4 regions of the Pseudomonas monsensis genome follow, and region 2 is predicted to be linked to each of the others. Evidence: predicted binding sites of a transcription regulator. Region 2 holds the regulator's gene; each other region holds the start of a gene.
What was found. Region 2 encodes FliA, which starts transcription of late flagellar genes. Its sites were predicted from a motif close to CTAAAGTTTNNNNNNNNNNNGCCGNTAA; they were not measured.
Positions count from the first base shown of each region.

Region 1 (3,641 bases), 3.2 Mb from region 2:
GAGACGACCGATACCGTGAGCGCCACCGATCTTGTTCAGCGTTGCCAATACGGTGGCCGGGGTCATTTCGACGCCGTCCAGCGCAACGATGTCGCCGTTACGGTAGGTCAGTTCCAGGTATTGCGGGGTGTCGGGAGCCTTCTCCGGGGAGACGGTCCAGCGCCACATGTCTTCTTCGTGCTCGGTCCAGGTGTCTTCCAGCACGCCGCCTTCATAGGAGATGTGCAGCAGGTTGGCATCCATCGAGTACGGGGATTTTTTCTTGCCGTGACGCTCGATCGGGATCGCGTGCTTCTCGGCGTAGTCCATCAGTTTCTCGCGGGACAACAGGTCCCACTCACGCCAAGGAGCAATCACTTTCACGCCTGGCTTGAGTGCGTAGGCACCCAGTTCGAAACGCACCTGGTCGTTACCCTTGCCGGTAGCGCCATGGGAAATGGCGTCGGCGCCGGTTTCGTTGGCGATTTCGATCAGACGTTTGGCGATCAGCGGGCGTGCGATGGAAGTACCCAGCAGGTACTCGCCTTCGTAAACGGTATTGGCGCGGAACATCGGGAACACGAAATCACGCACGAATTCTTCGCGCAGATCGTCGATGTAGATTTCTTTGACGCCCATGGCCTGAGCCTTGGCGCGGGCCGGCTCGACCTCTTCGCCTTGACCGAGATCAGCGGTGAACGTCACCACTTCACAGTTATAAGTATCCTGCAGCCACTTGAGGATCACCGAAGTGTCCAGGCCGCCGGAATACGCCAGAACGACCTTGTTTACGTCCGCCATGCCATCACTCCACGGGGTTCTACGGAAAGCCGAGGAGTCTACCGCTCAAACGCGATAATTTACAGAGGCGCGACAGCTTAAGACGACAAAGCGACAGATTCTGTCGAGAGCGCGACGATGACCGGCGGGTCAGGAAGTTGCTGCAGTGCTGGCTGGCGTACTGGCCTGGGGCGCCGGTACGGGGGGCGTTGCCACCCGGGCCAGTTTCACCGCTACCCGACGATTCTTCGCCCGGTTGGCCGCATTGGTGTTGGGCACCAGCGGGTATTGCTCACCGTGGAACCGCACAGTGATCTGCGATTCGGCGATGCCGTTGGCCTTGAAGAAATCGACCACCGCCAATGCGCGTCGACGCGACAACTCGCGATTGGTCAGGCGGTTGCCGCTGTTGTCCGAATGGCCATCGAGTTCGATGTGATTGACCGTCGGATCAGCCTTCATGTACTCCAGCATCACTTGCAGCTTGGCCTTGGCAGCAGCGTCCAGATCCGTGCCTTCGCCGGGGAAGCCGATCTGCGACTGCTTGATCTGATCGAAATTCTGCGGCAGCAACTTCGCCACACAGGTCTGGTAGTCGTTGAACGCCTTGCTGAACTTGACGGGCAGCAGGCGCACTTCAGACACCCGGCCATCGCCGGACGCACGGCGCACCACCGGGCTGCGACCGTCGAGCAAACCGTTGATCAGCCCGCCGGCCTGAGACTGCGAACTGTTGAACAGCACGTTGCCAGTTCCGATCCGGACGCTGCCCAGATAGATGTCGTTACGCCCCGGCTGCCACGGCGCGGCCGCCGCGAGCAAGGTCGCCGAACCGCCGCCGAGCATGGCGTTGTAGGCATTCAGACGAAAAATCGCCTGCTCGCCGGCCTTGCGCACGAACTGGCCCGAGCCGAAATCGGTGATCGGCTGGGTCAGACGGCACTCGAACTTGTCACCCTCGACCGTCCACTCAATGTTCTCCAGACGCGTCTGGTAGGTGAGCGCCATCGCGGGGAGGCTGGCAAACACACTGAGCAAGGCTAAATATCGCTGGCGCACGGGAGGCTCCATTGGCTTCTGTAACACAAAGACCGATTCACACTATGTTTACGGCATACCTTCGGGATATCGGAAGGTTCCGGCAAAACTTGATAGCGAGTGCCTGCAAGAGTCTTTTCCGGTAGCATTCCCCTCAGTTTGACCCGCCTGGAATTCCCTCATGTCCGACCGCCTGACCCTGCTGCGTCCCGACGACTGGCACATTCATCTTCGCGATGGTGCCGTGTTGACCAATACCGTTGCCGATGTTGCGCGCACCTTTGGCCGCGCAATCATCATGCCCAACCTGGTACCACCGGTGCGCAACGCCGCTGAAGCCGACGGCTATCGCCAGCGGATTCTCGCCGCCCGCCCGGCCGGCAGTCGCTTCGAACCGCTGATGGTGCTGTACCTCACCGACCGCACCCAGCCCGAAGAAATTCGTGAAGCCAAGGCCAGCGGTTTCGTGCATGCCGCCAAACTGTACCCGGCCGGCGCGACCACCAACTCCGATTCCGGCGTAACCAGCATCGACAAGATCTTCCCAGTGCTGGAAGCGATGGCTGAAGTCGGCATGCCGTTGCTGATCCACGGTGAAGTCACGCGTGGCGATGTCGACGTCTTCGACCGCGAAAAGATTTTCATTGATGAGCACATGCGCCGTGTGGTCGAGCGTTTCCCGACGCTCAAAGTGGTGTTCGAACACATCACCACCGGCGACGCCGTGCAGTTCGTCAACGAGGCTTCGGCCAACGTCGGCGCGACCATCACCGCGCATCACCTGCTGTACAACCGCAACCACATGCTGGTGGGCGGAATTCGGCCGCACTTCTATTGCCTGCCGATCCTCAAGCGCAATACGCACCAGGAAGCCCTGCTCGACGCCGCCACCAGCGGCAGCGCAAAGTTCTTCCTCGGCACCGACTCGGCGCCGCACGCCCAGCACGCCAAGGAAGCCGCCTGCGGCTGCGCTGGCTGCTACACCGCGTACGCCGCCATCGAGTTGTATGCTGAAGCCTTCGAACAGCGCAATGCGCTGGACAAGCTCGAAGCCTTCGCCAGCCTCAACGGCCCGCGCTTCTACGGCCTGCCGGCGAACACCGACCGCATCACCCTGGTTCGCGAAGAATGGACCGCCCCGACCAGCCTGCCGTTTGGCGAGCTGAACGTTATCCCGCTGCGCGCCGGTGAAAAACTGCGCTGGCGCCTGCTGGAGGAACACGCGTGAGTGAAGACCATTTCGACGATGAACTGGACGGTCAAGGTGGCGGCGGTTCCCGTCACCCGATGGCAGCACGCTTTCGCGGTTACCTGCCGGTTGTCGTCGACGTAGAAACCGGTGGCTTCAACTCGGCCACCGATGCGTTGCTGGAGATTGCCGCGACCACCATCGCCATGGATGAAAAGGGTTTCGTTTATCCGGATCACACCTACTTCTTTCGTGTCGAGCCATTCGAAGGCGCCAACATCGAAGCGGCGGCGCTGGAGTTCACCGGGATCAAGCTCGATCACCCGTTGCGCATGGCCGTCAGCGAAGAAACCGCGCTGACCGACATCTTCCGTGGCATTCGCAAGGCATTGAAGGCCAATGGCTGCAAGCGGGCGATCCTGGTCGGCCACAACAGCAGCTTCGACCTTGGCTTCCTGAATGCGGCCGTTGCGCGCCTGGACATGAAGCGCAACCCGTTTCATCCGTTCTCCAGTTTCGACACGGCAACACTGGCCGGTCTGGCTTACGGTCAAACCGTATTGGCCAAGGCCTGTCAGGCGGCCGATATCGACTTCGACGGTCGTGAAGCGCACTCGGCGCGTTACGACACCGAGAAAACCGCTGAACTGTTCTG
Region 1 is NZ_CP077087.1:5,246,385-5,250,025, forward strand. It holds gene HV782_RS23110 (argininosuccinate synthase) at 1-780, opposite strand, end outside; gene HV782_RS23115 (flagellar protein MotY) at 910-1,818, opposite strand; gene pyrC (dihydroorotase) at 1,979-3,025, shown strand; gene rnt (ribonuclease T) at 3,022-3,641, shown strand, end outside.
Region 1: the regulator FliA is predicted to act here: its motif matches at 1,885-1,912, upstream of HV782_RS23115 (flagellar protein MotY).

Region 2 (3,641 bases):
GGACCTTCACCCTGCGAGAGATGTTTTTGTGGATCTTTTTCTGCAAGCATCGCGGCGCGGTCATGTTCGATGCCCGCAAAGCGGTCCACCTGACTGGCCATGAGCACGAGTTTGAGCAAATTGCTTTCGACTTCGGTGACCAGTTGGGTCACGCGCTTGATCACCTGACCGGTCAGGTCCTGGTAATCCTGGGCCAGCAGGATGTCGTTGAGGTTGCTCGACACCGCACGGTTGTCCGTGCTGCTGCGCGACAGAAAACCGTCGACCCGACGCGCCAGTTCGCGGAACTCTTCAGCCCCGACCTCGCGACGCATGAAGCGACCCCAATCGGTGCTCAGGGCCTGGGCTTCGTCAGCCAGGCCATTGACCACCGGGGTGGCGCTTTCCACCAGATCCATGGTGCGGTTGGCCGCGGCTTCAGTCAGCTTGACCACATAGCCCAGGCGTTCGGTGGCGTCGGTGATTTGCGACACTTCCTCGGCCTGCGGCATGTGCGGATCAATCTGGAAGTTGACGATCGCACTGTGCAGTTCGCGCGTGAGCTTGCCCACTTCCTGATACAGGCCGCGGTCACGGGTCTGATTGAGCTCATGGATCAGTTGCACAGCGTCGCCGAACCTGCCTTTTTCAAGGCTCTCGACCAGTTCGACCGCGTGTTTTTTCAGGGTCGACTCGAAATCGCCCTGTGAAGATTCGTTATGCTCCATAGCTCCCCCGCGCGTTCATCAGCCGATGCGTTCGAAAATCTTCTCGATTTTTTCTTTCAGCGCCTGAGCCGTGAAAGGTTTGACCACGTAGCCGTTCACACCGGCCTGGGCCGCTTCGATGATCTGCTCACGCTTGGCTTCTGCCGTCACCATCAGCACGGGCAGGTGCTTGAGTTTTTCATCGGCACGTACGTGGCGCAGCAGGTCGATACCGGTCATGCCCGGCATGTTCCAGTCCGTTACCAGAAAGTCGATGCTTCCGCTGTTGAGCACCGGAATGGCAGTGGTGCCATCGTCGGCCTCGACGGTGTTGGTGAACCCCAGATCACGCAGCAGGTTCTTGATGATCCGCCGCATCGTTGAGAAGTCATCAACGATGAGGATTTTCATGTTCTTGTCCAATTCGACCTCCAAGCAGTCTTAAACGCGCCCAGCACCTGGACGCGCCATTTCAATCAATCCGGCGTAGCACTCGAAGACTGTCTGGAGCACAACAGAGCAAGACCGGTGCCGTTCATCACCGCACCAGCCTCGTTCGCAGTGTCCCCACACTGCCTTCAGCGCGCTCGCCACTCCCCCAAACGCCCCCGCAAGCGGGCCGCGCACTGGCTGTGTAACTGGCTGACCCGCGACTCACTGACGCCAAGGACTTCACCGATTTCCTTGAGGTTCAGCTCTTCGTCGTAGTACAGCGCCAACACCAGTCGCTCACGCTCCGGCAAATTGGCAATCGCGTCCGCCAGTGCGGCCTGGAAACGTTCATCTTCCAGATCGCGTGACGGCTCAAGATGAGCACTGGCGCCATCCTCGTGCAGCCCTTCGTGTTCGCCGTCCTGCAACAGGTCGTCGAAACTGAACAGGCGGCTGCCCAGGGTGTCATTCAAAATCCCGTAGTAATCGTCGAGACTCAATTGGAGTTCGGCCGCAACCTCGTGATCTTTAGCATCACGGCCGGTTTTAGCTTCAATTGCCCGAATTGCGTCGCTGACCATACGGGTGTTGCGGTGAACCGAGCGTGGCGCCCAGTCCCCTTTACGGACTTCATCGAGCATCGCGCCGCGGATTCGAATGCCCGCGTACGTTTCGAAACTGGCACCTTTGCTGGCGTCGTATTTGGTCGAGACTTCGAGCAGACCGATCATGCCGGCCTGAATCAGGTCTTCGACCTGCACACTGGCCGGCAAGCGTGCCAGCAAGTGGTAGGCAATGCGTTTGACCAGTGGCGCGTAACGCTCGATCAACTCGTATTGCGCGTCGCGTGCCGACTTCTTGTAGTAATTCATACCGCTGGCGGTCATAGCACTGGTCCTGCCGTTTGCTGCACGAGGCGCTCGACGAAAAATTCCAGGTGGCCGCGCGGGTTCGCCGGCAGCGGCCAGGTGTCGACCTTCTGGGCGATGGCCTTGAACGCCAGGGCGCACTTGGAACGCGGAAAGGCTTCATAGACCGCACGCTGCTTCTGCACCGCCTTACGCACGCTTTCGTCGTAAGGCACGGCGCCGACGTATTGTAGGGCCACGTCAAGGAAGCGATCCGTGACCTTGGTCAACTTGGCGAACAGGTTGCGCCCTTCCTGCGGGCTCTGGGCCATGTTGGCCAGCACGCGGAAGCGGTTCATGCCGTAATCGCGGTTGAGCAGTTTGATCAGCGCGTAGGCGTCGGTAATGGACGTCGGCTCGTCGCAGACCACCAGCAACACTTCCTGCGCGGCGCGTACAAAACTGACTACCGAGTCACCAATACCCGCAGCGGTGTCGATCACCAGCACGTCGAGATTGTCGCCGATGTCGCTGAACGCCTGAATCAGGCCGGCGTGCTGCGCCGGGCTCAGGTGCACCATGCTCTGGGTGCCGGAAGCGGCCGGCACGATGCGGATCCCGCCGGGGCCCTGCAACAGGACGTCGCGCAGCTCGCAGCGGCCTTCGATCACGTCGGCCAAAGTACGTTTGGGGGTCAGTCCCAGCAGAACGTCGACGTTCGCCAGCCCCAGGTCGGCGTCCAGCAGCATGACCCGACGGCCAAGCTCTGCCAGCGCCAGAGACAAGTTCACTGACACGTTAGTCTTGCCGACGCCACCTTTGCCGCCGGTCACCGCGATCACCTGTACGGGATGCATGCTGCCCATGTTATTTCTTTACCTTGTCTTGCATAGACGGAGGCCACATTACTGGCTGCGCGTTCACAACCGGAACAATGCATGGCAGGCCATCGATGTAGGTACAAAAACTGTTCATGAATACCTCAGCCTACCTGCTTGGTCGGGCTGTGATAGATATCAGCGAACATGTCAGCCATGGCTTCTTCGCTGGGTTCTTCCTGCATTTGCACGCTGACGGCGCGGCTGACCAGTTGATGACGGCGCGGCAGATGCAGATCATCCGGAATCCGTGGGCCATCGGTCAGGTACGCGACCGGCAATTCATGACTGATCGCCAGGCTCAACACTTCGCCAAGGCTGGCCGTTTCATCCAGTTTAGTCAGGATGCACCCGGCAAGCCCGCAACGCTTGTAACTGTGATAAGCGGCGGTTAGAACCTGTTTCTGGCTGGTGGTTGCCAGCACCAGATAATTTTTTGAACGGATGCCGCGCCCGGCCAGACTTTCCAGCTGCATGCGCAGGGCCGGATCACTGGCTTGCAGGCCGGCAGTATCAATCAGCACCACGCGTTTGCGCAGCAACGGATCCAGCGCCTGCACCAGCGACTGGCCCGGATCAACGTGCGTCACCGGCACATTGAGAATCCGCCCGAGGGTCTTGAGCTGTTCCTGTGCACCGATGCGGAAGCTGTCCATGCTCACCAGCGCCACGTTGTGCGCGCCGTATTTGAGCACATAACGCGCGGCCAGTTTGGCCAGCGTGGTGGTCTTGCCCATGCCGGCCGGGCCGACCATGGCAATCACCCCGCCCTCTTCCAGCGGCTCGACTTCCGGCAC
Region 2 is NZ_CP077087.1:2,020,091-2,023,731, reverse strand. It holds gene HV782_RS08820 (protein phosphatase CheZ) at 1-707, opposite strand, end outside; gene HV782_RS08815 (chemotaxis response regulator CheY) at 726-1,097, opposite strand; gene fliA (RNA polymerase sigma factor FliA) at 1,265-2,005, opposite strand; gene fleN (flagellar synthesis regulator FleN) at 2,002-2,832, opposite strand; gene flhF (flagellar biosynthesis GTPase FlhF) at 2,949-3,641, opposite strand, start outside.

Region 3 (3,641 bases), 1.5 Mb from region 2:
ATCGACGACTTTATAGTGCGCAAGGCCTGCGTGCTGGCCGGCCAGGGTTTCACCCTGCTGCCGATGATGTACTGCGAAGAGGAACTGCAGAACGGCTCGCTGGTGCAACTGCTGCCCGAATGGTCGTTGCCCGGCGGCTGGCTGCAAGCGGTGTACCCGCATCGACGCGGGGTGATGCCGGCGGTGCGCGCGTGGATCGACCACCTGGTCGAATCGTTCAATGCCTGTGGGGAGCGGTTGTTATGAGCAAGGGAAAGATGAGCGAAGCCGACGTGGCAGCGTTCTGCCTGGCGTTGCCGGGCGCTCGAGAGGATTACAAATGGGGCGGCGTGCGGGTGTTCTCGATTGCCGGTAACAAGATGTTCGCCTTGCAGGGTTTGCGCGGCGATTCGCTGGCATTCAAGGTCGACAAGGATCTGTTCCTCGGCCATTGCGACCGCCCGGGCATTCACCCGGCGCCGTATCTGGCGCGGGCGCAGTGGATCATCATGCACCCGCCCTACCCGCTGGGTGCGGAGGAACTGCAGGGATTGCTGATGCGTTCGCATCAACTGGTGGTGAGTAAGTTGCCCAAGAAAACCCGAATCGGATTATTGCTTTGACGCCAATCCTGTAGGGGATTGGCTGATTCTCAGAACAATGAAAGCAGGTTCGCGCCGAGGAACAACTGGTCGATCCAGAACACCTGGTGCAATGCCACAATCACCCAGAACAGAATCTGAAACGACACTTTGCGCGTCTTGTGCCGGAGCACTTGCTGGGCAATCAACGCGCCCGGCCAGCCGCCGGCCAGTTCCACGGCGTGGAGAATGTTTTCCGGCGTGCGCCATGCATCGGCGCGTGCCTTGCGCTTGTCCGCCCAATACATGAAGAACGCCAGCACACTGACCACACCATAGGCGGTCAGTGGCACCAGCGAGATCCCGCGCAGCCACATCGACAGCGAACCGAACAGCGGCAACGCACAGACGATCGCCAAAACCAGCAGTTTCAGCTTCAGGTTCTGAATACTGCCGCCTGACGGACGACCCTCCGGGCGACGTGCACGGGAGTCACTCATGGTTTGGCGGCCGACCAGTCCACCCAGCCGAACTGCCAGGTCGCCAGAATCACCAGACCGAAGACAATCCGGTACCAGGCAAACGCCGCATAGCTGTGGCTGGCGATGAATTTGAGCAAGCCGCGCACGGCGATCATGGCGAAAATAAACGCCGTGACGAAGCCGATGGCGAACACCGGAACGTCCGCCGGCACAAACAGATGACGGTACTTGTAGCCCGAGTAAACGGCGGCACCGACCATGGTCGGCATGGCCAGAAAGAACGAGAACTCGGTCGCGGTCTTGCGCGACAAGCCGAACAACAGCCCGCCAATGATGGTCGAGCCAGAACGCGACGTACCGGGAATCATTGCCAGGCACTGGGCGAAGCCGACTTTCAACGCGTCTTTCCAGGTAATTTCGTCGACCGTTTCGGCATGCACTTGATGTTGACGCTTTTCCGCCCACAACATGATGAGGCCACCGATCACCAGCGCCGTCGCAACGGTGATAGGGTTAAACAGGTATTCGTGGATCAGGTCGGCAAACACCACCCCGAGCACGACGGCCGGCAGGAAGGCGATCAGCAGATTGGCGGTAAAGCGCCGTGCACTCGGTTGGGTCGGCAAGCCGATGACCACGTCGGCAATCTTGCGCCGGAACTCCCAGACCACCGCGAGAATCGCGCCGAGCTGGATAATGATGTTAAACGCCATGGCCCGTTCGCCGCCGAAATCGAGCAAATCGGCAACGATGATCTGGTGTCCGGTACTGGAAATGGGCAAAAACTCCGTAAGCCCTTCTACAACGCCTAGTATCAGTGCCTGCAAGGCCGTCCAAAGATCCATCAATCCCCCAAAGAGCGATGCACGCCGGCATGCTCCGATAGTATTTTTTGGTTCACTGCGTTCAGCGTAGCTGTTTATGGCTGTACCGATTCCGCGCGCACAGGATCTACACGAAACGGTCAAAATTCCGTGAAATATCAACTTGGATTCAGGTTTTCACGCGCGGGGCCGAAATCCTAACAGACAAGCCCTAATAGCGCTGTCGCGTTATTCGACTTGGGTCGCGTATGCCCGCCCACGAAATCGTGGTTGGATGCTGGCGGTGCTTTATTACAAGAAAAAGAATCCGGAGTGACAGCGTTATGAACAGCTTGCGCAGTGTGTCGATCAGCCGACGCTTGTGGCTCATTTTGATTGTGGCGGTGGTCATGTTGCTGACCTTGGGCGTGTTGATGCTCAAGCAGATCCACGACGACCTGTATCACGCCAAAGCCCAGAAAACCCAACACGTGGTGCAGACCGCCAGTGGCCTGCTGAGCTATTACCACGACCTTGAAACGGCCGGCACCCTGAGCAAAGAGGCCGCGCAGAAGCAGGCGCTCACCGCCATCCGTGGCTTGCGCTACGACCAGAGCGATTACTTCTGGATTAACGACCTCACGCCCGTGATGGTCATGCACCCGACCAACCCGAAACTCGAAGGCCAGAACCTCTCGGCGATCCGCGATCCGGACGGCTTTGCGGTGTTCAACGAGATGGTCGCCATCGCCCGATCCAAAGGCGCCGGCATGGTCAATTACCGCTGGCCGAAACCCGGTGCGAGCGAGCCGGTGGCCAAGACCTCCTACGTCAAACTGTTCGAACCGTGGGGTTGGGTGCTGGGCTCCGGCGTGTATATCGACGATGTTCAGGCCGAGTTTCAGGGCCAGGTGATCAAGGCGTCGGTAATCGGCCTGGTCATCGCACTGATCATGGCCATGCTGGTGATCCTTATCGCGCGCAGCATCGTTCGTCCGCTGCAGGAAACCGTGAACGCCATGGCCAACATCGCCAGCGGCGAAAGCGATCTGACCCGTAGCCTCGATACTCACGGCAAGGATGAAGTCACTGAGCTGGCGCATCACTTCAACGCGTTCACCGCCAAACTGCGCCGAGTGATCGGCGACTTGCAGGTGTCGGCCAGTGCCCTTGGCCAGTCGTCCAGCGAGCTGGGCAACGATGCCACGCAGGCGCAGCAACGTAGCCAGCAGCAGTCGCAGCAGATGGAGCTGGTAGCCACCGCGATCAACGAAGTGACCTACGGCGTGCAGGATGTGGCGAAAAACGCCGAGCATGCCGCTGCCGAAATGCGTGACGCCGAAGCACAGGCGCAACAGGGCCAGATCAACATCGACGGCAGTTTGCAGCAGATCGACCGGCTATCCGGCACCATCGACCAGGCCGTGGAGGTGATTCACACCCTCGCCGCCGAGAGTACGCAAATCGGTAGCGTGCTGGAGGTGATTCGCTCGATTGCCGAACAGACCAACCTCCTCGCCCTCAACGCCGCCATCGAAGCCGCGCGGGCCGGCGAGCAAGGTCGCGGCTTTGCCGTGGTGGCCGATGAAGTGCGCCTGCTGGCTCAGCGCACGCAGAAGTCGACCGCAGAGATCCAGTCGATGATCGAGCGCTTGCAGAATCATTCCGAGGCAGCGGTCAAGGTCATCGGCGACAGCAGCAAGGCGTCGCAGCTGACCATTGAGCAGGCCGGACTGGCTGGGGCAAGTCTGAATGCCATCGGCCAGGCCTTGCGCAATCTCAATGGCCTGAATGCC
Region 3 is NZ_CP077087.1:3,568,330-3,571,970, forward strand. It holds gene HV782_RS15715 (LysR substrate-binding domain-containing protein) at 1-246, shown strand, start outside; gene HV782_RS15720 (MmcQ/YjbR family DNA-binding protein) at 243-602, shown strand; gene HV782_RS15725 (DUF1294 domain-containing protein) at 632-1,060, opposite strand; gene HV782_RS15730 (undecaprenyl-diphosphate phosphatase) at 1,057-1,887, opposite strand; gene HV782_RS15735 (methyl-accepting chemotaxis protein) at 2,190-3,641, shown strand, end outside.
Region 3: the regulator FliA is predicted to act here: its motif matches at 2,035-2,062, upstream of HV782_RS15735 (methyl-accepting chemotaxis protein).

Region 4 (3,641 bases), 1.2 Mb from region 2:
TTTGCAGATATTCGCGAGTGGCGGTCGGTTCTTCGTGCAGGGTCAGCGCCACCGGGCCGCCGACGGCGGGAGGTATCTGGATCGACATCGGCATGCCGGCTTCCAGCCACGCCGGCAAGCCGCCGTCGACGTAGTGGTAGTTGTCGTGACCAATCACGTCGAGCAGCCAGATGAAACGCCCGGCCCAGCCGCCGCCCTCGTCGTCATAGACCACGTAGACCGCGTCCTTGCGATGGCCCAGTTCACCGAACAGCGCTTCCAGGTCGGCCTTGGCCGGCAGCAATCCCGGTGCTGGCGGCTGACCGAGCTGGGTGCGTTTCGGGTCGACAAAACGTGCGCCGGGAAGGTGACCTTCGGCATAGCGGGCAGGGCTGGTCAGATCCACCAGAATCAGTTCAGGGGAATCGAGACGCGGGAGCAGGTCGCTCGGCTCGATGACGAGCGGCAAGCCAGAGAAGTCAGACATGTGAGGTCTCCAGAGCACAAAGGGGGGGATTGTAGCGCAGCCTCATCGGCCACGGCTGCTAAAGCTGTGCAGGGCTTTTTCGATGCACTGCGCGGTTTTGCCGAACGCCTGCACGGTGATGTCGGCGAACGGCCCGCCGCCCTGGTCGGCCACGACGATCATGATCACCCGGCCATTGTTGATCAGTGAGCGCAGGAACAAATGTTCGCCGCGAAACAGCGAGCGCAGGCCCGGCGGCAACAACGCGGAAAATTGTGCATTGTTCTCGGGGTTGATCCGCACCTGTGCCTGCTGCGCCAGCAGGCGCTGCAATACCTTGCTCTGGCTGACGACGAAATTCAGCGCGGCGGCGTCTTTCGGCAAACCGAAAGTCTGGTGTACGCGCAGATTGGACTGCGTGCGATCGGCCATCAGGATCATCACCCGGCGCATGCCGCTGGCGACCAGAGCATCGCGGGCAGCGACTGTCAGGCTCATGGCATTGGTGAAGCGGCTCGGTTCGGCGAGCAGTTCGGCACATTGCCGGCGCCACTGGCTCAGGTCTTCAGCGGACGGCGCGGCGGCAGGCAGCATGCCCGCCGGCAAACGGTGCGTGCCCCACGGCCACAACAGCGACACCGCCGGGTGCCACAGGTCCGGCATTGCATGGTGGCGTGCGCTGTTGGCGGCTTGTTGGTGCAACTGCTGTTGCACTTCATCCATCGAGATTTGCAGATACAGGCTGGTCAGGTACTGCCAGCGCTCACTGTGCGGACTGTCCCAGGCCTGTTGCGCCGATAACGCCAGACCGTTGGCCAGCAGCACGGTGTTGGCCGGCTGATTGAGCCAGCGACGCAGGGTCGGATCGTCATCCAGGCGATTCTGCTGGCGCAACGGGTGTTCGCTGTCGCGGGCGATGCGCAGCACTTTGACCAGTTCGCGCTGTTCGCTGAGCAGCAATTTATAGCCTTGCTGCACCCAGATCGGCAGGTGCCAGACTTGCACCAGCGCCTCGGCGATCTTCAGCAGGCGCACGCCAAACAGTTGCTTCTCGACCACCGGAGCCGATTCGCCCTTGTGGATCACCCGCAATTCCCATTCTTCGAGCAACTCGGGAAACTTCAGCGCCAGTGGCCATAATGGCGAGAGAAACAACAGGCTGCCCCAATGGATGTCCTGCCACAGTCGGGCCAGGCGGCTGGCGAAAAAACCATTGGCCTGTTGCGTGGCGTGCTGGCTGATCATTTGCAGTTGGCGCAGGGCCTTGGGGATCTGCATCTGCGGTTGGGCCGGCAGGCGCGCCAGCAGTTCTTCGGTGCGCGCCAGACCCAGACGGTTGATCGCCACCTCGAGGTTTTCCGCCGGTGCGGACATGGTGCCATGGGTGTGACGATTCGCCTCACGGATGATGCTCAAGGCCAGCGCCGGGCTGTCCTGCATCAGCTCGGCGATGTCGCGTAGCGAGCTGCGGTTGTCACGGATCGCGCGGCACACTTTGTCGTGAGCCTCTTGCGGCACGGGCAGGAGCACGCCATCGAGCAACTTTACCCAGCCCTCGAGGGTGGTCGGTTTTGCGTGTGGGACGTTCGTTTCATTAGCCATGTCTGGACGAGATCTTCACTGACTGTAGACGCGCCCGGCATGGGCTAAATTGGCTTTTCGCCTGAACTGGCTATAGTCTGGCGCAGTTTTGCCGATAAGTAGAAGAAGAGATTTTTTAACTTCCGAATATGACCTTGAACCCGACTTAAATAAGTACTTTCTACCTATGGCTAAAATTATCGGCATCATCGTCGTATTCGCGAGCGTGCTCGGCGGATACGTGCTCTCCCACGGCAAAATTGCCGCCCTGATCCAGCCCTTCGAGGTGATGATCATCGGTGGTGCGGCCCTCGGTGCATTCCTGCAGGCCAACCCCGGTTACATGACGATGCACGTGCTCAAGAAATCCCTGAGCATGTTCAGTTCGCGCTTCAGCCACACGTTCTATCTGGAAGTGCTGGGCCTGATCTACGAGATCCTCAACAAGAGCCGCCGCGAAGGCATGATGGCCATCGAAGGCGACATCGAAGACGCCGCCGCGAGCCCGATCTTCGCCAAGTACCCGGCCGTGCTCAAAGACGAGCGCATGACCGCGTTCATCTGCGATTACCTGCGCATCATGTCCTCCGGCAACATGGCTCCGCATGAGCTGGAAGGCCTGTTCGACATGGAACTCTACAGCCTCAAGGAAGACCTCGAGCACCCGTCCCATGCGGTGAACGGCATCGCCGACGCCATGCCGGGTTTCGGTATCGTCGCGGCGGTACTGGGTATCGTGGTGACCATGGCTTCGCTGGGTGAAGGCGATCAGAAATCCATCGGTCTGCACGTGGGTGCGGCACTGGTCGGTACCTTCTTCGGTATTCTCGCGGCCTACGGTTTCTTCGGTCCGTTGGCGCACTCCCTGGCTCACGATGCCAAGGAAGAGCTGAACGTCTATGAAGCGATCAAAGCCTCGCTGGTGGCTTCCGCTTCCGGCATGCCGCCATCGCTGGCGGTCGAGTTTGGTCGCAAGGTGCTGTACCCGGCCCACCGTCCAAGCTTTGCCGAGCTGGAACAAGCCGTTCGCGGTCGTTAAGTCATGGAAAATAACCAGCCGATAATCATCAAGCGCGTCAAGCGCATCGCCGGCGGGCATCACGGCGGGGCGTGGAAAATCGCCTTCGCCGACTTCGCCACGGCGATGATGGCGTTCTTCCTGGTGTTGTGGCTGCTGTCCACCGCCACACCGGAACAGAAGATCGCCATCGCCGGTTACTTCAAGGACCCGGTCGGCTTCTCCGAAAGCGGCACGCCATACATCATTGATCTGGGCGGCACGCCGACCCTCGCGCCGGAAAACACCCTCAACCCCGAGGTGAAGTCGCAGCCGCAACCTGACAAGGTCACGGTCGACACCGAGCAGGTCGAAGGCATGGCCGAGCAGGTCGAGAAAGAACGCCTGGAGCTGTTGCTGCAAGAACTGCAGAACAAGGTCGACGAGAACCCGCAACTGCAGAAGTTCAAGGATCAGATCCTGTTCGAGATCACTCCGAACGGCTTGCGCATCCAGATCATGGACGCCGAAAACCGGCCGATGTTCGACTCGGGCTCGGCGCGTCTGAAGCCGTACTTCGAAGACATCCTGCTGGCCATGGCCGACACCATCAAAGCG
Region 4 is NZ_CP077087.1:826,250-829,890, forward strand. It holds gene rhdA (thiosulfate sulfurtransferase) at 1-466, opposite strand, end outside; gene HV782_RS03515 (HDOD domain-containing protein) at 509-2,047, opposite strand; gene motA (flagellar motor stator protein MotA) at 2,214-3,065, shown strand; gene motB (flagellar motor protein MotB) at 3,069-3,641, shown strand, end outside.
Region 4: the regulator FliA is predicted to act here: its motif matches at 2,118-2,145, upstream of motA (flagellar motor stator protein MotA).